3 regions of the Paenibacillus sp. SEL3 genome follow, and region 1 is predicted to be linked to each of the others. Evidence: riboswitches for the same ligand, from Rfam matches in the RefSeq annotation. Region 1 holds a riboswitch; each other region holds the start of a gene.
The links. A riboswitch is a leader RNA that binds a small molecule or an ion and turns the genes downstream of it on or off. The one in region 1 is predicted to bind S-adenosylmethionine.
Positions count from the first base shown of each region.

Region 2: it holds a riboswitch for S-adenosylmethionine, as region 1 does, so the genes downstream of both, metA (homoserine O-acetyltransferase MetA) here and ACYCS5_RS09440 (methionine ABC transporter ATP-binding protein) in region 1, are expected to answer to the same signal.
Region 3: it holds a riboswitch for S-adenosylmethionine, as region 1 does, so the genes downstream of both, ACYCS5_RS06465 (methionine ABC transporter ATP-binding protein) here and ACYCS5_RS09440 (methionine ABC transporter ATP-binding protein) in region 1, are expected to answer to the same signal.

Region 1 covers NZ_CM137725.1:2,010,609-2,018,089, reverse strand. Annotated here, with positions in the region: gene ACYCS5_RS09465 (DUF2515 family protein) at 1-171, opposite strand, end outside; gene ACYCS5_RS09460 (thioredoxin family protein) at 411-755, shown strand; gene ACYCS5_RS09455 (COX15/CtaA family protein) at 1,035-1,904, shown strand; gene ACYCS5_RS09450 (UbiD family decarboxylase) at 2,034-3,800, shown strand; gene ACYCS5_RS09445 (Cthe_2314 family HEPN domain-containing protein) at 3,852-4,577, shown strand; SAM riboswitch class I at 4,703-4,842, shown strand; gene ACYCS5_RS09440 (methionine ABC transporter ATP-binding protein) at 4,979-6,001, shown strand; gene ACYCS5_RS09435 (methionine ABC transporter permease) at 5,998-6,666, shown strand; gene ACYCS5_RS09430 (MetQ/NlpA family ABC transporter substrate-binding protein) at 6,741-7,481, shown strand, end outside.
Region 2 covers NZ_CM137725.1:4,855,956-4,863,436, forward strand. Annotated here, with positions in the region: gene ACYCS5_RS22400 (ROK family protein) at 1-714, shown strand, start outside; gene ACYCS5_RS22405 (HRDC domain-containing protein) at 881-1,888, shown strand; gene corA (magnesium/cobalt transporter CorA) at 2,049-2,984, opposite strand; SAM riboswitch class I at 3,528-3,653, shown strand; gene metA (homoserine O-acetyltransferase MetA) at 3,772-4,689, shown strand; gene ACYCS5_RS22420 (PLP-dependent transferase) at 4,815-5,999, shown strand; gene ACYCS5_RS22425 (PLP-dependent transferase) at 5,996-7,174, shown strand.
Region 3 covers NZ_CM137725.1:1,359,306-1,366,786, forward strand. Annotated here, with positions in the region: gene ACYCS5_RS06455 (MetQ/NlpA family ABC transporter substrate-binding protein) at 1-582, opposite strand, end outside; gene ACYCS5_RS06460 (methionine ABC transporter permease) at 657-1,325, opposite strand; gene ACYCS5_RS06465 (methionine ABC transporter ATP-binding protein) at 1,322-2,344, opposite strand; SAM riboswitch class I at 2,481-2,620, opposite strand; gene ACYCS5_RS06470 (Cthe_2314 family HEPN domain-containing protein) at 2,746-3,471, opposite strand; gene ACYCS5_RS06475 (UbiD family decarboxylase) at 3,523-5,289, opposite strand; gene ACYCS5_RS06480 (COX15/CtaA family protein) at 5,419-6,288, opposite strand; gene ACYCS5_RS06485 (thioredoxin family protein) at 6,568-6,912, opposite strand; gene ACYCS5_RS06490 (DUF2515 family protein) at 7,152-7,481, shown strand, end outside.

The DNA of each region.
Region 1 (7,481 bases):
ATGATAATCCCACGCTAGTTCACGCAAGGGGTAGCGTAATTTGCGGGATTCGGTCCAGGCTGCCCGTTTGCCTTCCCAAGCTTCCTCAGCAACACGGGGAACGGAACCCAGTAACTTTAGCCCTCCCTGAAGCTGTCGAGATGCCGTATGGAGCCATTCGGTAAGAGACATGACTAAATAACCTCCTTTCCAACTGCAAGCATCCCCGTATCCTGCCAAGTAAGTTGGGTATGCTGTTAGGATGTCGTCGTTTATGTGGTGGATTCTTAAGTATATCTTTAGTATGCCTCAATGAGAGGGCTTCCAATCGGCATGTGAGCAGAATGGGGGAGTGTGCAAAAGCTTCACTTGGCGTTACAATAGAAAGTGCAATCTTTTCAGTATAAAAAGAATTTAAGGAGGAATCATCCATGCAAAAAATCGTCTCTCATGAAGACTTTAATAAGGCAATATCCACTCCGGGCGTAACGGTGGCTGTATTTAAGGCGGACTGGTGTGGGGATTGTCATTTCATTGATCCGTTCATGCCTGATGTGGAACAACAATATGCAGATAAGCTTACATTAATTGAGATTGATGTAGAACAGGCCGAAAGCGTCAGTCAAGAGCAGAATGTATTGGGGATTCCTAGCTTTATCGCTTACAGTGAAGGGCGAGAACTGGTACGTCTGGTGAACAGACTGCGCAAATCCCGCGAGGAGATTGAGCAATTTTTGGATCGGGCTGTTGAAGTCCATGCGAGCTTGGCAAAATAATGAATGCTGTACATGCATACATGAAGGTTCCAAATTGAATTTTAAACATCAAGACATTCAGAAAGCCGCTTCCTTTCAAGGGGGCGGCTTTCTCACGAACACGTTCACATTTTGTCAACAAAGCTCGTATGTCAAGGAACGATATATCAGTTATAATTACTATAAGTGATCATTTCACAACATATAAAGTGAATAAATATTATATTTGGAAGGATACGGGTGAATTTGAATAACAAAATTAGAATATTAAAATGGCTGGCACTCGTAACATGTATTGTCATGTTTTTGGCTACCTTCGGTGGAGGTGTTGTGACGCGGACGGATTCGGGTCTGGGCTGTGGCCGGGAATTCCCGCTATGCAATGGTAAGCTGGTTCCGGCACATACGATCGCATCCCTTATTGAGTTCTCTCACCGCTCCGTCAGTGCCATGGCCGGGATTCTTTCTATCGCCTCATTTGTTGGCTTTTTGCTGTTTATGAAGCATCGAAAGGATTTACAGCTATTCTCGCTGCTCACGCTCTTGTTTGTGATCATACAAGGTGCAATGGGGGCGTTGGCTGTCATATTCTCCCAATCAGCTGCGGTCATGGGACTGCATTTTGGCTTTGCGCTTATCGCTTTTGCCAGTGCGACTATGATGACGCTGGGGGCCTGGCAGGAGCATGCGGACTCACGCCACACTCCGCGTCTGATTCCTGGGCCTGTCAGTCGGGGCTTTCGTAATTTTATATGGCTATCGACGATCTATACCTATATTGCTGTCTATTCAGGGGCGTTGCTTAGTCACTCGGTCATCCAGAAGGTTGTAAATATTGGAGGCTTCATATCTCCACTGTTGCTTCATCAGATTTCAGCCGGTCTGCTGTTCGTCATTATCTTGGCTGTGGGTCACTACGCATACCGTTATCACCCGAATCACCGGGACATCCGTATATTGGGTGTTGTATCGGTCTTGTTAATCCTGCTTCAAGTGGTGATTGGAATTATCTTGCTGTACGTCAACAGACCTGAAATCTACATGTTTATCGTGCTGGGGCATATGCTGGTGATTGCATCGTTGTTCTCCATCTTGGCTTATCTGAGCTATCGTGTATGGCAATTGTCACCGGATCGCAAGCTTGTTCCGACCCAAGCACAACGTACCTAAGCATTTCATAGATCATAGTGAAGCGGATTTTTGCCCAAGTGGCGTTTAAACACGTATAATAGCATATAAGAAACAAACCAGGCCCACGAGTTTCTCGAGGGCTTGATTTGCTTAGGAGGAATCGTCCAGTTGATCTACCAGAATTTGCGCCAATTTATTGAAGCACTGCGTAAAGAAAATCATCTTAAAATTATAGAGGCACCTGTCGATCCTTACTTGGAGCTGGCTGAGATTCATCGAAGAGTCATTGAGGAAGAAGGGCCGGCACTGCTGTTCACGAATGTAAAAGGAACTCCGTTTCCTGTAGCCAGTAATCTGTTTGGCACGAATCGCCGTGTGGACATGGCTTTTGGCCCGCGCCCAGAGCAACTGATGGATGCGATTGTAGGAGCAACCAAAACATTGTTTCCACCTACACCCAAAGCATTGTGGAATGAACGTGGCCTGATTAAGGACATGCTAAAAGTAGGCCTAAAAACAGTATCTCATAGCGAGGCTCCTGTATTGGGAGTTCGCCGTACAGAGGCTCCGCTGGCACCACTGCCTAAAGTGACCAGTTGGCATGAGGATGGAGGACCGTTTATTACCCTTCCACTCGTGTATACCGAGAAGCCAGGTCAGCCCAAGGATCATAATCTGGGGATGTACCGCATTCAGATTTATGATGATCAGACGACGGGCATTCACTGGCAAATTCATAAAGGCGGCGGTTTCCATTATCATGAAGCGGAGCTGCGTAATGAGCCGTTGCCTACGACGATTATCATCGGTGGCCCGCCTGCTCTGATTGCGTCTGCCATTGCTCCAGCACCGGAAAACTTGCCTGAGCTGTTGCTGGCTTCGCTTATTATGGGAGGCAAGCTGCCCATGACAGAGGACCCGCTTGGGGGTCATCGGATTCCAGCAGAAGCAGAATTTGCAATCAGCGGTTATGTGCCACCTCATGAACGCCGTCCGGAAGGCCCGTTTGGCGATCATTTTGGATATTATTCATTACAGCATGATTTCCCTGTATTTCATGTCAAACATATGCATCACCGCAAGGATGCCATTTATCCGGCAACCATTGTAGGTAAGCCTCGGCAAGAAGACTACTACCTCGGTGAGTTTTTGCAACGTCTGCTGTCGCCTGCCTATCCGCTTGTGATGCCTTCCGTCAAGTCCCTGTGGGCGTATGCGGAAACGGGCGTACATGCGCTGGCAGCGGCAGTCGTACGTGAAAGCTACTCCCGTGAAGCGCTTGTATCCGGTTTTACCATTTTGGGTCAAGGTCAATTGTCATTGACCAAGTTCCTGATGCTGACAGATCGAGTCATTGATTTATCTGACTTTAACCTGCTGCTGGAAACCATTCTGGAGCGATTTAATCCAGCAAGGGATTTATTTATTTTCAATCACACGTCACACGATACACTCGATTACACAGGCCGCAAGCTGAATCATGGCAGTAAGGCGATCCTGATGGGAATAGGTGAGCCTGTACGTGAATTGCCTCGTGCTTATGAGGGAAGCGATCTGCCGGGGATTCGTGAAATTGAACCCTATTGCGGAGGTTGCCTCGTCGTATCGGGTGCGTCTTTTGAGCAAGATCCTGAGCTGGCGGCACGTGTTTTGGAGCGATTAGCTGCGGGTGAGCAAGAGTGGCCGCTCGTTTTCATTGTGGACGATGCCAAAGAAGTCGTTCGCTCTCAAGCCTCGTTCCTATGGACGGTATTCACTCGCTTTAACCCGGCTACGGATATGTACGCGGACAGCGAAGTGCGTTTGCATCATCTGAACTATAAGCTGCCGATTGTAGTGGATGCGCGTATGAAGCCGGGGTATCCGGATGAGGTGTTACCGCGTGAGGATATTGTTAAGCTTGTAGATCAACGATGGACGAGTTATTTCGCTTGACGCCCTAATTAAACCTACAGCCGGATTTTACATTTATAAGGAGGCGTAAGCATGATACGCAAGCTACTGGGTGAGCCGCCACGTGTGAACAAGGGCATCTTGCTGGATGCCATGAATAGCATGTCAGATATGTTAAACCTGCTGGAGCGGCAAATTCAGGCTGGTGGAGATCCGACCCACGATTTTCGGAAGGCGGATATTTTGACACGTGGTCTAATGTCATCTCTGGATGAACTGGAGCAGAGCCATCATGCTGCCGCCTTTTTCCGTATGAAAGTGAAAGCCGGATATGCTGAAGATATGAGTGAGGATGAAAAATCCGACTATGCATTGTATGTTTTCTTTTATAAGGATGGGTTTGTGAGGGTATTTTCCATTTTGGATAAGCTGGGCAACTGGCTGAATGATCTGTATGATTTAAAAACAGGGCAGTATAAGGCGCATTATTCGTATTTTACCGTGTTGCGGCAACTCAAGTATCTCAAAATGCATCCTGTATTGACCGATAATTTAAATGATATCAAGGATACATACAACGATGCCATCAATCGGCTGCGTAAGCGGCGGAATACGGAGATACACTATATGAATACGGAAATGCAGGATGATCTCTGGCAACGACACCGAGCTTTGTATGGAAAAATCCAATTGGAGGACCTCGATCACCATTTGGAAGATTTGCAGCAGGGCTTGGAAATGGTGTGTCGGTCGTTGTCAATCGCCTTTACTTATACTGCGAAACAATGGGAGAACCGGGCAGTACGCCCAAAAATATGATAGAAAATATCCTTTGACAAAGCAATGTAAACTATCTATACTGAAACCTAGTTTCAGAAAAATGCTTGAATTATGTTTTTTTATATAAACTTAACGGACAGCTAAAGCTGGAGTTTAACATATTTTTCTTATCCAGAGAGGTGGAGGGACTGGCCCGATGAAGCCCGGCAACCCGTTCTTTCCCGGTGTAATACACTGGGAGGGAACATGATGGTGCTAATTCCTACAAAACCGCTAGAGTTATAGCGATTTTGGCAGATGAGAAAAGGATCGCAAGGTGGGGCCCTTTTCATTCTGTGAAAGGGGCTCTTTTTTGTATAAATAAATAGCGATTTTATACAATCCTGAGAGATGACAACTGGTAAAAAGGGTAAGGAAGAAGTGAAGGGGGTCGCAGCACGTTGATAGAGCTTAAGCAGTTAACCAAGCATTATGGCAAAGGCAACCGACGCGTTAATGCGCTGTCTGGGTTGAATCTTTCTATACAGCGTGGAGAAATATTCGGAGTGATTGGTCACTCCGGGGCAGGGAAAAGTACATTGATCCGCTGTATTAATTTATTGGAACGCCCTACTTCAGGTGAAGTATGGGTAGACGGGGTAAACCTCACTACTGTGAGTCAATCCCAGTTACAAATGCAGCGCCGAAAAATCGGAATGATTTTTCAGCATTTTAATTTGTTGTCTTCGGCGACGGTATATGACAATATTGCATTTCCGTTGCGGCTGGTAAACACGCCCAAGCAGAAGTTGGACCAGAAGGTTCGTGAACTGCTGGAATTGGTGGGTCTCGAAGAACACAGTGGAAAATATCCGTCACAGCTCTCAGGTGGACAGAAACAGCGGGTAGGAATTGCACGGGCGCTGGCTAGTGATCCTCATGTATTGCTGTGTGACGAAGCGACTTCGGCGCTTGATCCGCAGACGACGGGGTCTATCCTGAAATTGCTGCTGGATATTAATCAGCGTTTTAATTTAACCATCGTGTTGATTACACATGAAATGCATGTCATTCAAAGCATTTGTGATAAAGTTGGCGTCATTCATCAGGGCGACATCGTGGAGCAAGGTCCGGTGGCGGAAGTATTTTTGAAGCCGCAGCACCAGGTAACCAAGGACTTTATCCAGCGGGAGTCAGAACATCCCGAGGAGTTGCAAGCAGCGATTGCGGCAGCAGGTGAGGGCGAGTCGGCGCAGGTGGTACGTATCTCCTTCTTGGGCAGCAAAACATATGATGCGATTCTGTCGCGTACGGCTCGAAGCACTGGGGTTGATTTTGCGATCTTGCAGGGAACCATATCTACGATTAAAAATGTACCCTATGGTCAGCTAATCGTTCGTTTTGAAGGAAATCATGAGGATATAGAGCATACGCTGCGCGAAGTGTCTGGGCAAGGACTTGATGTGGAGGTGATCGGACAATGAGCGAACTTGATTTTTCACAAGTGAGTTGGGAAGAGCTAGGGAATTCTACTATGGAAACCCTTCAGATGCTCGGTGCATCCGCATTGTTCACCCTCATTATTGGTTTGCCGCTCGGCATATTATTGTTTCTGGCGAGCCGCTCCTCGTTGACTCTGATGAAGGTGATATACATTGTATTATCATTCATCGTTAACATTTTACGTTCCGTGCCATTTATCATTTTGATCGTTGCACTTATTCCTTTTACACGATCGCTGGTAGGTACCTCGACCGGGGTGTTGGGAACCATCCCACCATTGGTTATCGGGGCTGCCCCATTCTTCGCACGTCTTGTCGAAACGTCTCTGCGTGAAGTGGACAAGGGTGTCATTGAAGCCGCACAAGCAATGGGGGCCTCGACAGGACAAATTATCCGGCGTGTGCTGTTACGTGAGGCACTTCCGGGACTGCTAGCCGCATTAACCATTACCGTCGTTACACTCGTATCCTACACGGCAATGTCCGGGATGATCGGGGGCGGTGGACTGGGTACACTGGCTATCAACTACGGCTATTATCGTTATGAAACGGCTGTAATGATCGTTGCGGTCGTGCTGATGGTCGTATTGGTTCAATTGCTGCAAATGGCGGGAGACCGTCTCGTGCGGCATTATACTCGAAAATAGGGAAAACATATAGATATCCTTATTGATCAGGACGTCTGCTCCTGAATATTACAAATTATTGGAGGGGTAATAACATGAAGAAATGGGTATTGGCTGTATTAAGCTTGACATTAATTGCGGTGCTGGCTGCTTGCGGCACAAAGAGCACAACATCGGATACAAATAATGCGGCCGAAAATACAGGCGGATCACCACGTGAAGTGGAGCTGAAAGTTGGAGCTTCTCCTGTGCCGCATGCGGAAATTTTGGAAGCAATCAAACCTCAGTTGGAAAAGGAAGGGGTTCGTCTTCAAGTCGTTCAGTTTAACGACTATGTACAGCCGAACGTTCAATTGTTTGACAAGCAGTTGGATGCTAACTTCTATCAACATGTACCTTACTTGAATGTTATGAACAAAGAGCGCAAAATGAATTTGGTTTCTGTGGGCGCGGTTCACCTGGAGCCTTTCGGCATCTACTCCCAAAAATATAAAAAGCTTGATGAACTCCCAGATGGCGCAACGGTAGCCATTCCGAACGATGCAACAAACGGAGGCCGTGCATTGTTGTTGTTGGAAAAACAAGGTCTGATCAAGCTGAAAGACGCAAGCAACATTGAAGCTACCGTAAAAGATATTACTGAAAATAAGAAAAACCTGAAATTCAAGGAGCTGGAAGCGGCTATGCTGCCACGTCAGTTGCCTGAAGTGGACATTGCGTTGATCAACACGAACTACGCTCTGGAAGCTAAGCTGAACCCGACGAAAGATGCACTGGCACTGGAAGATAAAGATTCTCCATATGCTAACGTTCTGGTAGCTCGTCCTGATAATAAA
Region 2 (7,481 bases), 2.8 Mb from region 1:
GGCGTAGGCTCGTTCGGGCCGATTGATCCTATCGAAGGTAGTGATACATATGGTTATATTACAACAACGCCAAAGCCACATTGGGGAAATTACAATCTGATTGGTAAACTGAAAGAGCATTTTGATGTGCCTATGGGGTTTGATACGGATGTGAATGGAGCAGCACTTGGTGAGTCTATTTGGGGTGCCGCCAAAGGATTGGACAACTGTCTGTATATCACGATAGGTACAGGCATCGGGGCAGGTGCTTTGGTTGGTGGAAAGCTGATACATGGATTATCTCACCCGGAAATGGGGCATATTCTGGTACGTCGTCACCCAGAAGATACTTACGAGGGGACATGTCCGTATCACGGAGATTGTTTGGAGGGTCTGGCAGCAGGTCCTGCGCTCGAAAAAAGATGGAAGGTTAAAGGACATGAGCTTTCTGTCGATCACCCGGCCTGGGAAATGGAAGCGCACTATCTGGCACAGGCTTTAATGAGCTATGTATTAATCCTGTCCCCGCAAAAAATTATTATGGGCGGGGGGGTAATGAAGCAAGACCAATTGTTCCCGCTCATTCGTACCAAACTACAAGAACTTTTGAACGGATACGTGCAGCATTCGAGTCTGACAACAGATATTGAGCAATATATCGTATCTCCAGGATTGGGTGACAATGCTGGATTGTGTGGTGCTCTGGCATTGGCAAAGGAAAAGCTGAATCATTAGAATTTAGGGTTGACGGCACTCCAAGGTACGGTTATTATATAGGCAACAGTATAGTACGGCTCAAAAAGGGAAGCACCTTTCTTGCGAATACGCAGGATAGGTGCTTTTTTTTGCGTTTTTGTGTTGTGCGGGACTGTCTTTCAACGATATGAGGGAGGAAGAAATCATGGAGATAGTATTTTTAAATCGCTTGTCCAAACGGAATGAACAGGGCTATGAGGACTTTGCTCAGGTATGGATTGGGCAGCATGAAGGGGAATGGAGTGCAGGCTGGAGCACACACCATGTCCCCGATGAAAGTATAGACGACCTTTGGTATGAGGGCAGCTTGTGGCAGGAATTACTGCATGTATACCGTCATGAGCTGGCGCTCAAAATGGCTGAGGGCTACAGGCCCTTAATCCATGGCGTATTTCATGAGCAAGAAGGATCATCAGGGCGAGGACAGACGCTGCAAAAGCTGTATTGCTACAGTGATTTGTATCCACGTGATGAAGTGTATGAGCAATTGACGATGTGGAGACGGCAAAAAGCAGCAACGGAACGAAAAGCACCTTATTTTATCGCTACGAATCGACTGCTTCGGCTCATTAGCGTTTATCTTCCCCATACCGAAGAAGAACTGTTGGAGCTGCCTGGTATGGGTCAGGGTAAGGTGTCGCAATATGGGACGGAGCTATTGGCTATTACGACACAAAATGACCGCACCACGCCATTTCCGTTGAACTGGGTAACAGAGACGCTGGAAGAAGAAGTTTTTTTGTCATGGTTATACAAGCAAAAAGAGAACCAGTACAGGCAGGAGCTGAACAAATTCAGCTTAACTAGAACGATTATTGAAGGCATTTCGGACGGTCTTTCACTGGAGCATATCGGAATGAAGACAGGTTTGCATCGTAGAGAGATGATTGAAGCTGTGGAGCATTTGGATAGAGATGGTATTGATATGGAGAAGCTGATCCACAACGAATTGGTGAATGTATCTGAGGCGGAGCAGGCAGCTATCTGGTCTGCTTATGAAGAGTTGGGGGATACGTTGCTCAAGCCCGTCATGCTGAAAGTGTATGGGGAAGAAAAGGCAACCGAAACAGGACTGGATCAGATTTATGAGCGTCTGCGTCTGATCCGTATACGGTTTCGTCATCAGCAGGTACCCGACCGACATGTTGGATAATATAGAACTGGTTGGATAAAGCTAGGTATTAAAGTATATTCAGGGTCCAACATACTAAAAAGCAGCAGCCAGTTCCTCACAGGACACGGCTGCTGCTTTTTATGACCAAGCTTGAAAATAGAAAAAAGTATCCAATTCGATACTTTTTCCCCTTTTATTTTTAAACCCAGTCTTTCTTACGGAAAATACAGAACATACTGACGCCTAATGCCACCATAATACCAATGACGACAAAATAGCCATAACGTGTATGAAGCTCAGGCATATTATCGAAGTTCATCCCATATATTCCGGTAATGACCGTCAATGGCATAAATACGGTCGTAATTGCTGTAAACACACGCATAATTTCATTGGCACGGTTGGCGATACTGGATTGATAAGCTTCTCGAAGGTTACCCATCAAGTCGCGGTAAGTTTCGAAAGTCTCCGAAATTTTCACAGCATTTTCATAAATGTCGCTAAAATATTTTTGCAATTGATCGTCGATGAGCCGCAAATCCCGCTTGTTCAGGGTATTGATGACTTCTTTTTGCGGGCCCAACACTTTTTTCAGCCACAGAATCTCACTGCGTAAGCCGATGATTTCGTTCAAATGCGACTTTTTCGTATGCATTAGAATATCTTCTTCCAGCTTTTCGATGCGGACCTCAATCCGGTCACCAACCAGAAAATAGTTGTCAACAATTAAGTCGACCAACAGATACATAAAACGGTCAGGCTGGCTGACTTCTTGCTCCCACAGCATAGGCTTGAGGGTACGAAGCTCATTGATTTTCTGCTTGGTCACCGTAATGATAAAATGGCGGCCGAGAAAAATGTTCAAAGCTCGCAAAAATATTTCTTCATCATCAAAACGAATGCTATTTACAACGATAAAATAATGGCTTTCATAAATTTCAATCTTCGGACGCTGTTCTTCTTCACTCAAACAGTCTTCTACTGCAAGATCATGCATGGAAAATAAAGGCTGGAGCACTGCCAAATCATCGACATCGGCATCAATCCAATAAAAACCTTCTGCCGGTGCAGTAAGCGCCATTTCAATTTCTTCGACAGGGGTAAAAACCCCGTTGTTGACCAAACGGATTTTCATATACGTCACTCCTTATGCTCCGCCGTAACGGAAATACGTTTACCTTAAGCATAAGGAATGGACTCAGTTAGCCGGTGCGGGTAAGCGTGCACTCTCATCAAAAGCCGGAGGCTTTTGGAGCATGCAGAGCCTGGCGTCCCGTCTTTCGGCAAGCTGAAGTCATTCCTATGCTGTTGTTCAGGGATCGCCGCCTATTCGGACTCGGGTCGCCTTCCATTCCGGATTCACCTCTCAAATGTTCTTTTTTAGATTGCCACAGTATCGCAGGAAACACTCAAATCTACACTACTGCTCCATATTTTTGCCTAATAGCACTTGTATAGTATAACGCTCGGCCTACGGCCTTTCAAGCGCAAAATCATGGGCAAAATCAACAGTAGTGGCAAGAGCTTCAGCGATAGGAGGGATATGATTTAACCTATGGAAAAGGTAGACAAAATGTGAATGCAGGTTACAAATTTGCAAGTCCCATCTTGACGAAGCCCAGCCGATGCATTAAAGTGAACAACAAGAACTTTGTGAATCCAAAATGAATATAGCGAAATCTTATCAAGAGCAGGTGGAGGGACTAGCCCGATGATACCCGGCAACCGGCGATTTTAATCGCACGGTGCTAATTCTTGCAGGACGCGCGCTTTGTACAAAGCGCGTTGCCCTGACAGATGAGAGAGGCGCATATGGATACAAATATGACCTTTCTCTAACCAGAGAAAGGTCTTTTTATTATATGCCCGGCATCTCAACAAGACGATTTTCGCAAAACTTACCGAACAAGGAGTGAGTTTACATGCCGATTAAAATCCCAGACACATTACCTGCTAAGGAAGTGCTGGAGGGCGAAAATATTTTCGTAATGGATGAAAGCTTGGCTTATCATCAGGATATTCGTCCGTTGCGTATCGCCATTTTGAATTTAATGCCTACAAAGGAAACGACGGAAACCCAACTGTTGCGCCTGGTCGGCAATACGCCGTTGCAAGTGGATGTCACGCTGGTGCATATGAAGTCTCATGTATCCAAAAATACATCGCAAGAATATTTGAACATGTTCTATAAAACGTTTGACGAGATCAAGAACAGTCGTTTTGACGGCATGGTCATTACAGGAGCCCCGGTTGAACAGCTTGAGTTTGAGGATGTGAACTACTGGGAGGAAATCCGGCAAATCTTTGAATGGACGAAAACGAATGTAACTTCGACCATGCATATCTGTTGGGCCTCACAGGCAGGCTTATACCATCATTTCGATGTCCCTAAATATGGGCTCGACTACAAATGCTTCGGTGTATTTCCACACACCGTGATTAAACCTAAAGTAAAATTGTTACGCGGCTTTGATGAACTGTTTTATGCTCCTCATTCCAGGCATACGGAGGTTCGTCGGGAAGATATTGATCATATCGCCGAATTAGAAGTTTTATCCGAATCCGAAGAAGCTGGAGTGTACCTCGTAGCCACGCTTGACGGTAAACAAATTTTTGTAACTGGGCATTCTGAATATGACCCGCTTTCACTGAAATGGGAATACGACCGCGATGTAGCTAAAGGAATGGATATTGAAGTCCCCAAAAATTATTTTCCTAATGATGATCCTGAGCGCACCCCCCCCTCAATTTGGCGGGCGCACGCCAATTTATTATTCTCGAATTGGCTGAACTATTATGTATACCAAGAAACACCTTATGATATCGGGCCCCAGATTTAAAAAAGGAGCATGTAGTTTACCTTTGTAGAGTATCACCTTGCAGTAGCGCAGCAGTATAGTCTTTGACATCCATTTTTGCAGGATTGGTTATAGCACCCACTATGGAAGTTAACAGGAGGATTCATATGAGTGAGAAACAGTGGAAAATCGAAAGTAGATTGGCACAAATCGGTTCAGTAGAAGAGCCAGTAACCGGGGCTGTTAATTACCCGATTTACCAATCTACGGCGTTCCGCCATCCCCGTCTGGGTCAAAGCACAGGATTTGATTACATTCGGACGATCAATCCCACGCGAAAGGTACTGGAAGAGGCTTCTGCTGCACTTGAATCGGGTGATGCAGGCTTTGCATGCAGCTCAGGTATGGCGGCGCTGCAAACGGTATTTGCATTGTTTGGACAGGGAGATCATCTCATAGTATCGCTGGATCTGTATGGCGGGACGTATCGTTTGCTGGAGCGTATTTTGTCTAAATTTGGTGTGACAGCCAGTTATGTGGATACGAACGATCTTGAAGCGCTCGAACAGTCATGTCGACCGAATACCAAAGCTGTATTCATAGAAACGCCTACAAATCCGTTAATGATGATTACTGATATTCGAGCGGTGGCTAAATGGGCATCACAACATCAGTTGCTTACCATTGTAGATAATACGCTGCTAACGCCATATTTCCAGCGGCCATTGGAACTGGGCGCGGATATTGTGGTACATAGCGCAACCAAATATTTGGGCGGACACAACGATGTGCTGGCAGGGTTGATCGTAACCAAAGGCAAAGAGCTATCAGCTGAAATTGCATTCCTGCACAATTCCATAGGGGCAGTGCTTTCCCCAAGCGATTGCTACCAGTTAATGAAGGGCATGAAGACGTTAGCGCTGCGTATGGACCGACACGAGCATAATGCAACAGTGCTGTCTAACTATTTACTGACGCATCCGGCTGTGGCGGAAGTATTTTATCCAGCTCTAGAAGGCCATCCAGGTCGTGAGATTCAAAATAAACAATCCAGCGGAAATACGGGTATCTTTTCCTTTAAAGTAAAGGATGCTCGTTATGTGGAACCTTTGCTTCGTCACATTAAGCTCATTGCGTTTGCGGAAAGTCTCGGCGGTGTGGAATCGTTAATGACCTATCCCGCTGTGCAGACACATGCGGACATACCAGCAGAAATTCGGGATGCAGTCGGGGTAGATGACAGGCTGTTGCGTTTCTCCGTAGGCATTGAGCATACAGACGACCTAATTGAAGATTTACGTTCGGCGTTGGAAGCGGCACGTCAAGAAGTAGAAGGAGGAGAGCTGCAATGATAGAGGATGCGAGGAGGATCGGGCAGGATCTGAACAAAGAGCGGAAGTTCGCTACCAAGCTGCTGCATTTTGGCTCTGAAATTGACAGCGTTACGGGGGCATCGAGCGTCCCGATCTATCAAGCTTCTACCTTCCACCATCACGATATTTTTAATCCTCCACAGCATGACTATAGCCGTTCAGGTAATCCGACACGACAAGCTTTGGAGGATTATATCGCTTTATTAGAAGGCGGGTCGTGCGGTTTTGCCTTTGCATCAGGTATGGCGGCCATCTCTACTACATTTATGCTCTTGTCTGCTGGAGATCATGTCATTGTTTCCGAGGACGTATATGGAGGAACATATCGACTGCTGACCTCCATTTTGAAACGGATGAATATCGAAACGACCTTCGTCGACATGACGGACCTCAACCTTGTGAAAGATGCGTTGCAGGAGAATACAAGGGCTGTATATATGGAAACTCCGTCCAATCCGACACTCAAAATTACCGATGTGGCAGGAATAACTTCTTGGGCACAGGACAACGGGCTTTTAACGTTATTGGATAATACTTTTATGACACCTTATTATCAACGTCCGATTGAGCAGGGAGTTGATATTGTATTGCACAGTGCGACCAAGTTTCTGGGCGGACACAGCGATGTGCTGGCAGGACTTGCGGTAGCACGTACCGAATCGTTGGGAAGACAAATCAAGCAGCTCCAAAATGGACTGGGTACCGTGTTGGCTCCGCAGGAGTCATGGTTGCTCATGCGCGGTATGAAGACACTGGAGGCTCGTATGGCTCACAGCGAAAAGAGCGCAGCGAAGCTCGCTAACTGGCTGAACGAGCGCAACGACATTGAGGCGGTATACTACCCGGGTCTGGAGAATCATCCAGGGCGTGAAGTTCATGAGCGCCAATCCAGCGGTTATGGTGCAGTGATATCTTTTGATGTGGGTTCTGGTGAGCGTGCAAAAGAAGTCCTCAGTCGCGTACGTATTCCAATTGTAGCGGTGAGTCTGGGAGCTGTGGAAAGCATCTTGTCGTATCCGGCGATGATGTCACATGCGGCTATGCCCCATAGTGTACGATTGGAGCGCGGGATTACGAACGGACTACTCCGTTTCTCCGTAGGTTTGGAGGATATTGACGACCTGATCAGTGATCTGGATGAGGCGCTGCGCTAGGCGTTAGCACATCCGCAGCATCTTTGTCGTTTTCACGCTGAGAGCAAATATGTACAGTACTAAACAGCAAGTTTCCAGTATTTCAGGAGGCTTGCTGTTTTCTATAAAATAACATGAACGACAGTGTGAAAAAAGACACTTTTCAGTTCTGTTTTCTTATTTTTTGGCTATATGCAACGTTGAGATAAGCTTGGCAGTTGCCTGTTTTCCTAGGTGAAAAGCAGAAAGAAGCGGGAATAAGTATGGTTCCTTACCTAAAGATATGTTAGTATTATCATTAGGTTTTACTATGCTAAATAGCACAGAC
Region 3 (7,481 bases), 650 kb from region 1:
TTCCAGCTCCTTGAATTTCAGGTTTTTCTTATTTTCAGTAATATCTTTTACGGTAGCTTCAATGTTGCTTGCGTCTTTCAGCTTGATCAGACCTTGTTTTTCCAACAACAACAATGCACGGCCTCCGTTTGTTGCATCGTTCGGAATGGCTACCGTTGCGCCATCTGGGAGTTCATCAAGCTTTTTATATTTTTGGGAGTAGATGCCGAAAGGCTCCAGGTGAACCGCGCCCACAGAAACCAAATTCATTTTGCGCTCTTTGTTCATAACATTCAAGTAAGGTACATGTTGATAGAAGTTAGCATCCAACTGCTTGTCAAACAATTGAACGTTCGGCTGTACATAGTCGTTAAACTGAACGACTTGAAGACGAACCCCTTCCTTTTCCAACTGAGGTTTGATTGCTTCCAAAATTTCCGCATGCGGCACAGGAGAAGCTCCAACTTTCAGCTCCACTTCACGTGGTGATCCGCCTGTATTTTCGGCCGCATTATTTGTATCCGATGTTGTGCTCTTTGTGCCGCAAGCAGCCAGCACCGCAATTAATGTCAAGCTTAATACAGCCAATACCCATTTCTTCATGTTATTACCCCTCCAATAATTTGTAATATTCAGGAGCAGACGTCCTGATCAATAAGGATATCTATATGTTTTCCCTATTTTCGAGTATAATGCCGCACGAGACGGTCTCCCGCCATTTGCAGCAATTGAACCAATACGACCATCAGCACGACCGCAACGATCATTACAGCCGTTTCATAACGATAATAGCCGTAGTTGATAGCCAGTGTACCCAGTCCACCGCCCCCGATCATCCCGGACATTGCCGTGTAGGATACGAGTGTAACGACGGTAATGGTTAATGCGGCTAGCAGTCCCGGAAGTGCCTCACGTAACAGCACACGCCGGATAATTTGTCCTGTCGAGGCCCCCATTGCTTGTGCGGCTTCAATGACACCCTTGTCCACTTCACGCAGAGACGTTTCGACAAGACGTGCGAAGAATGGGGCAGCCCCGATAACCAATGGTGGGATGGTTCCCAACACCCCGGTCGAGGTACCTACCAGCGATCGTGTAAAAGGAATAAGTGCAACGATCAAAATGATAAATGGCACGGAACGTAAAATGTTAACGATGAATGATAATACAATGTATATCACCTTCATCAGAGTCAACGAGGAGCGGCTCGCCAGAAACAATAATATGCCGAGCGGCAAACCAATAATGAGGGTGAACAATGCGGATGCACCGAGCATCTGAAGGGTTTCCATAGTAGAATTCCCTAGCTCTTCCCAACTCACTTGTGAAAAATCAAGTTCGCTCATTGTCCGATCACCTCCACATCAAGTCCTTGCCCAGACACTTCGCGCAGCGTATGCTCTATATCCTCATGATTTCCTTCAAAACGAACGATTAGCTGACCATAGGGTACATTTTTAATCGTAGATATGGTTCCCTGCAAGATCGCAAAATCAACCCCAGTGCTTCGAGCCGTACGCGACAGAATCGCATCATATGTTTTGCTGCCCAAGAAGGAGATACGTACCACCTGCGCCGACTCGCCCTCACCTGCTGCCGCAATCGCTGCTTGCAACTCCTCGGGATGTTCTGACTCCCGCTGGATAAAGTCCTTGGTTACCTGGTGCTGCGGCTTCAAAAATACTTCCGCCACCGGACCTTGCTCCACGATGTCGCCCTGATGAATGACGCCAACTTTATCACAAATGCTTTGAATGACATGCATTTCATGTGTAATCAACACGATGGTTAAATTAAAACGCTGATTAATATCCAGCAGCAATTTCAGGATAGACCCCGTCGTCTGCGGATCAAGCGCCGAAGTCGCTTCGTCACACAGCAATACATGAGGATCACTAGCCAGCGCCCGTGCAATTCCTACCCGCTGTTTCTGTCCACCTGAGAGCTGTGACGGATATTTTCCACTGTGTTCTTCGAGACCCACCAATTCCAGCAGTTCACGAACCTTCTGGTCCAACTTCTGCTTGGGCGTGTTTACCAGCCGCAACGGAAATGCAATATTGTCATATACCGTCGCCGAAGACAACAAATTAAAATGCTGAAAAATCATTCCGATTTTTCGGCGCTGCATTTGTAACTGGGATTGACTCACAGTAGTGAGGTTTACCCCGTCTACCCATACTTCACCTGAAGTAGGGCGTTCCAATAAATTAATACAGCGGATCAATGTACTTTTCCCTGCCCCGGAGTGACCAATCACTCCGAATATTTCTCCACGCTGTATAGAAAGATTCAACCCAGACAGCGCATTAACGCGTCGGTTGCCTTTGCCATAATGCTTGGTTAACTGCTTAAGCTCTATCAACGTGCTGCGACCCCCTTCACTTCTTCCTTACCCTTTTTACCAGTTGTCATCTCTCAGGATTGTATAAAATCGCTATTTATTTATACAAAAAAGAGCCCCTTTCACAGAATGAAAAGGGCCCCACCTTGCGATCCTTTTCTCATCTGCCAAAATCGCTATAACTCTAGCGGTTTTGTAGGAATTAGCACCATCATGTTCCCTCCCAGTGTATTACACCGGGAAAGAACGGGTTGCCGGGCTTCATCGGGCCAGTCCCTCCACCTCTCTGGATAAGAAAAATATGTTAAACTCCAGCTTTAGCTGTCCGTTAAGTTTATATAAAAAAACATAATTCAAGCATTTTTCTGAAACTAGGTTTCAGTATAGATAGTTTACATTGCTTTGTCAAAGGATATTTTCTATCATATTTTTGGGCGTACTGCCCGGTTCTCCCATTGTTTCGCAGTATAAGTAAAGGCGATTGACAACGACCGACACACCATTTCCAAGCCCTGCTGCAAATCTTCCAAATGGTGATCGAGGTCCTCCAATTGGATTTTTCCATACAAAGCTCGGTGTCGTTGCCAGAGATCATCCTGCATTTCCGTATTCATATAGTGTATCTCCGTATTCCGCCGCTTACGCAGCCGATTGATGGCATCGTTGTATGTATCCTTGATATCATTTAAATTATCGGTCAATACAGGATGCATTTTGAGATACTTGAGTTGCCGCAACACGGTAAAATACGAATAATGCGCCTTATACTGCCCTGTTTTTAAATCATACAGATCATTCAGCCAGTTGCCCAGCTTATCCAAAATGGAAAATACCCTCACAAACCCATCCTTATAAAAGAAAACATACAATGCATAGTCGGATTTTTCATCCTCACTCATATCTTCAGCATATCCGGCTTTCACTTTCATACGGAAAAAGGCGGCAGCATGATGGCTCTGCTCCAGTTCATCCAGAGATGACATTAGACCACGTGTCAAAATATCCGCCTTCCGAAAATCGTGGGTCGGATCTCCACCAGCCTGAATTTGCCGCTCCAGCAGGTTTAACATATCTGACATGCTATTCATGGCATCCAGCAAGATGCCCTTGTTCACACGTGGCGGCTCACCCAGTAGCTTGCGTATCATGCTTACGCCTCCTTATAAATGTAAAATCCGGCTGTAGGTTTAATTAGGGCGTCAAGCGAAATAACTCGTCCATCGTTGATCTACAAGCTTAACAATATCCTCACGCGGTAACACCTCATCCGGATACCCCGGCTTCATACGCGCATCCACTACAATCGGCAGCTTATAGTTCAGATGATGCAAACGCACTTCGCTGTCCGCGTACATATCCGTAGCCGGGTTAAAGCGAGTGAATACCGTCCATAGGAACGAGGCTTGAGAGCGAACGACTTCTTTGGCATCGTCCACAATGAAAACGAGCGGCCACTCTTGCTCACCCGCAGCTAATCGCTCCAAAACACGTGCCGCCAGCTCAGGATCTTGCTCAAAAGACGCACCCGATACGACGAGGCAACCTCCGCAATAGGGTTCAATTTCACGAATCCCCGGCAGATCGCTTCCCTCATAAGCACGAGGCAATTCACGTACAGGCTCACCTATTCCCATCAGGATCGCCTTACTGCCATGATTCAGCTTGCGGCCTGTGTAATCGAGTGTATCGTGTGACGTGTGATTGAAAATAAATAAATCCCTTGCTGGATTAAATCGCTCCAGAATGGTTTCCAGCAGCAGGTTAAAGTCAGATAAATCAATGACTCGATCTGTCAGCATCAGGAACTTGGTCAATGACAATTGACCTTGACCCAAAATGGTAAAACCGGATACAAGCGCTTCACGGGAGTAGCTTTCACGTACGACTGCCGCTGCCAGCGCATGTACGCCCGTTTCCGCATACGCCCACAGGGACTTGACGGAAGGCATCACAAGCGGATAGGCAGGCGACAGCAGACGTTGCAAAAACTCACCGAGGTAGTAGTCTTCTTGCCGAGGCTTACCTACAATGGTTGCCGGATAAATGGCATCCTTGCGGTGATGCATATGTTTGACATGAAATACAGGGAAATCATGCTGTAATGAATAATATCCAAAATGATCGCCAAACGGGCCTTCCGGACGGCGTTCATGAGGTGGCACATAACCGCTGATTGCAAATTCTGCTTCTGCTGGAATCCGATGACCCCCAAGCGGGTCCTCTGTCATGGGCAGCTTGCCTCCCATAATAAGCGAAGCCAGCAACAGCTCAGGCAAGTTTTCCGGTGCTGGAGCAATGGCAGACGCAATCAGAGCAGGCGGGCCACCGATGATAATCGTCGTAGGCAACGGCTCATTACGCAGCTCCGCTTCATGATAATGGAAACCGCCGCCTTTATGAATTTGCCAGTGAATGCCCGTCGTCTGATCATCATAAATCTGAATGCGGTACATCCCCAGATTATGATCCTTGGGCTGACCTGGCTTCTCGGTATACACGAGTGGAAGGGTAATAAACGGTCCTCCATCCTCATGCCAACTGGTCACTTTAGGCAGTGGTGCCAGCGGAGCCTCTGTACGGCGAACTCCCAATACAGGAGCCTCGCTATGAGATACTGTTTTTAGGCCTACTTTTAGCATGTCCTTAATCAGGCCACGTTCATTCCACAATGCTTTGGGTGTAGGTGGAAACAATGTTTTGGTTGCTCCTACAATCGCATCCATCAGTTGCTCTGGGCGCGGGCCAAAAGCCATGTCCACACGGCGATTCGTGCCAAACAGATTACTGGCTACAGGAAACGGAGTTCCTTTTACATTCGTGAACAGCAGTGCCGGCCCTTCTTCCTCAATGACTCTTCGATGAATCTCAGCCAGCTCCAAGTAAGGATCGACAGGTGCCTCTATAATTTTAAGATGATTTTCTTTACGCAGTGCTTCAATAAATTGGCGCAAATTCTGGTAGATCAACTGGACGATTCCTCCTAAGCAAATCAAGCCCTCGAGAAACTCGTGGGCCTGGTTTGTTTCTTATATGCTATTATACGTGTTTAAACGCCACTTGGGCAAAAATCCGCTTCACTATGATCTATGAAATGCTTAGGTACGTTGTGCTTGGGTCGGAACAAGCTTGCGATCCGGTGACAATTGCCATACACGATAGCTCAGATAAGCCAAGATGGAGAACAACGATGCAATCACCAGCATATGCCCCAGCACGATAAACATGTAGATTTCAGGTCTGTTGACGTACAGCAAGATAATTCCAATCACCACTTGAAGCAGGATTAACAAGACCGATACAACACCCAATATACGGATGTCCCGGTGATTCGGGTGATAACGGTATGCGTAGTGACCCACAGCCAAGATAATGACGAACAGCAGACCGGCTGAAATCTGATGAAGCAACAGTGGAGATATGAAGCCTCCAATATTTACAACCTTCTGGATGACCGAGTGACTAAGCAACGCCCCTGAATAGACAGCAATATAGGTATAGATCGTCGATAGCCATATAAAATTACGAAAGCCCCGACTGACAGGCCCAGGAATCAGACGCGGAGTGTGGCGTGAGTCCGCATGCTCCTGCCAGGCCCCCAGCGTCATCATAGTCGCACTGGCAAAAGCGATAAGCGCAAAGCCAAAATGCAGTCCCATGACCGCAGCTGATTGGGAGAATATGACAGCCAACGCCCCCATTGCACCTTGTATGATCACAAACAAGAGCGTGAGCAGCGAGAATAGCTGTAAATCCTTTCGATGCTTCATAAACAGCAAAAAGCCAACAAATGAGGCGATAGAAAGAATCCCGGCCATGGCACTGACGGAGCGGTGAGAGAACTCAATAAGGGATGCGATCGTATGTGCCGGAACCAGCTTACCATTGCATAGCGGGAATTCCCGGCCACAGCCCAGACCCGAATCCGTCCGCGTCACAACACCTCCACCGAAGGTAGCCAAAAACATGACAATACATGTTACGAGTGCCAGCCATTTTAATATTCTAATTTTGTTATTCAAATTCACCCGTATCCTTCCAAATATAATATTTATTCACTTTATATGTTGTGAAATGATCACTTATAGTAATTATAACTGATATATCGTTCCTTGACATACGAGCTTTGTTGACAAAATGTGAACGTGTTCGTGAGAAAGCCGCCCCCTTGAAAGGAAGCGGCTTTCTGAATGTCTTGATGTTTAAAATTCAATTTGGAACCTTCATGTATGCATGTACAGCATTCATTATTTTGCCAAGCTCGCATGGACTTCAACAGCCCGATCCAAAAATTGCTCAATCTCCTCGCGGGATTTGCGCAGTCTGTTCACCAGACGTACCAGTTCTCGCCCTTCACTGTAAGCGATAAAGCTAGGAATCCCCAATACATTCTGCTCTTGACTGACGCTTTCGGCCTGTTCTACATCAATCTCAATTAATGTAAGCTTATCTGCATATTGTTGTTCCACATCAGGCATGAACGGATCAATGAAATGACAATCCCCACACCAGTCCGCCTTAAATACAGCCACCGTTACGCCCGGAGTGGATATTGCCTTATTAAAGTCTTCATGAGAGACGATTTTTTGCATGGATGATTCCTCCTTAAATTCTTTTTATACTGAAAAGATTGCACTTTCTATTGTAACGCCAAGTGAAGCTTTTGCACACTCCCCCATTCTGCTCACATGCCGATTGGAAGCCCTCTCATTGAGGCATACTAAAGATATACTTAAGAATCCACCACATAAACGACGACATCCTAACAGCATACCCAACTTACTTGGCAGGATACGGGGATGCTTGCAGTTGGAAAGGAGGTTATTTAGTCATGTCTCTTACCGAATGGCTCCATACGGCATCTCGACAGCTTCAGGGAGGGCTAAAGTTACTGGGTTCCGTTCCCCGTGTTGCTGAGGAAGCTTGGGAAGGCAAACGGGCAGCCTGGACCGAATCCCGCAAATTACGCTACCCCTTGCGTGAACTAGCGTGGGATTATCATACAGCACAGGCCGCTATGAATGAAGCTGAAGCGTTAATGTTGGTGAACGGACCCGCTACGCGTCCCTCTTCTCTGAATATGCCCTTATGCGAAACAGACTGTGAGCTGCTGGAGCGGATCAAGAACGATACAGCACAGGAGAATCGCAGCAACGTTACC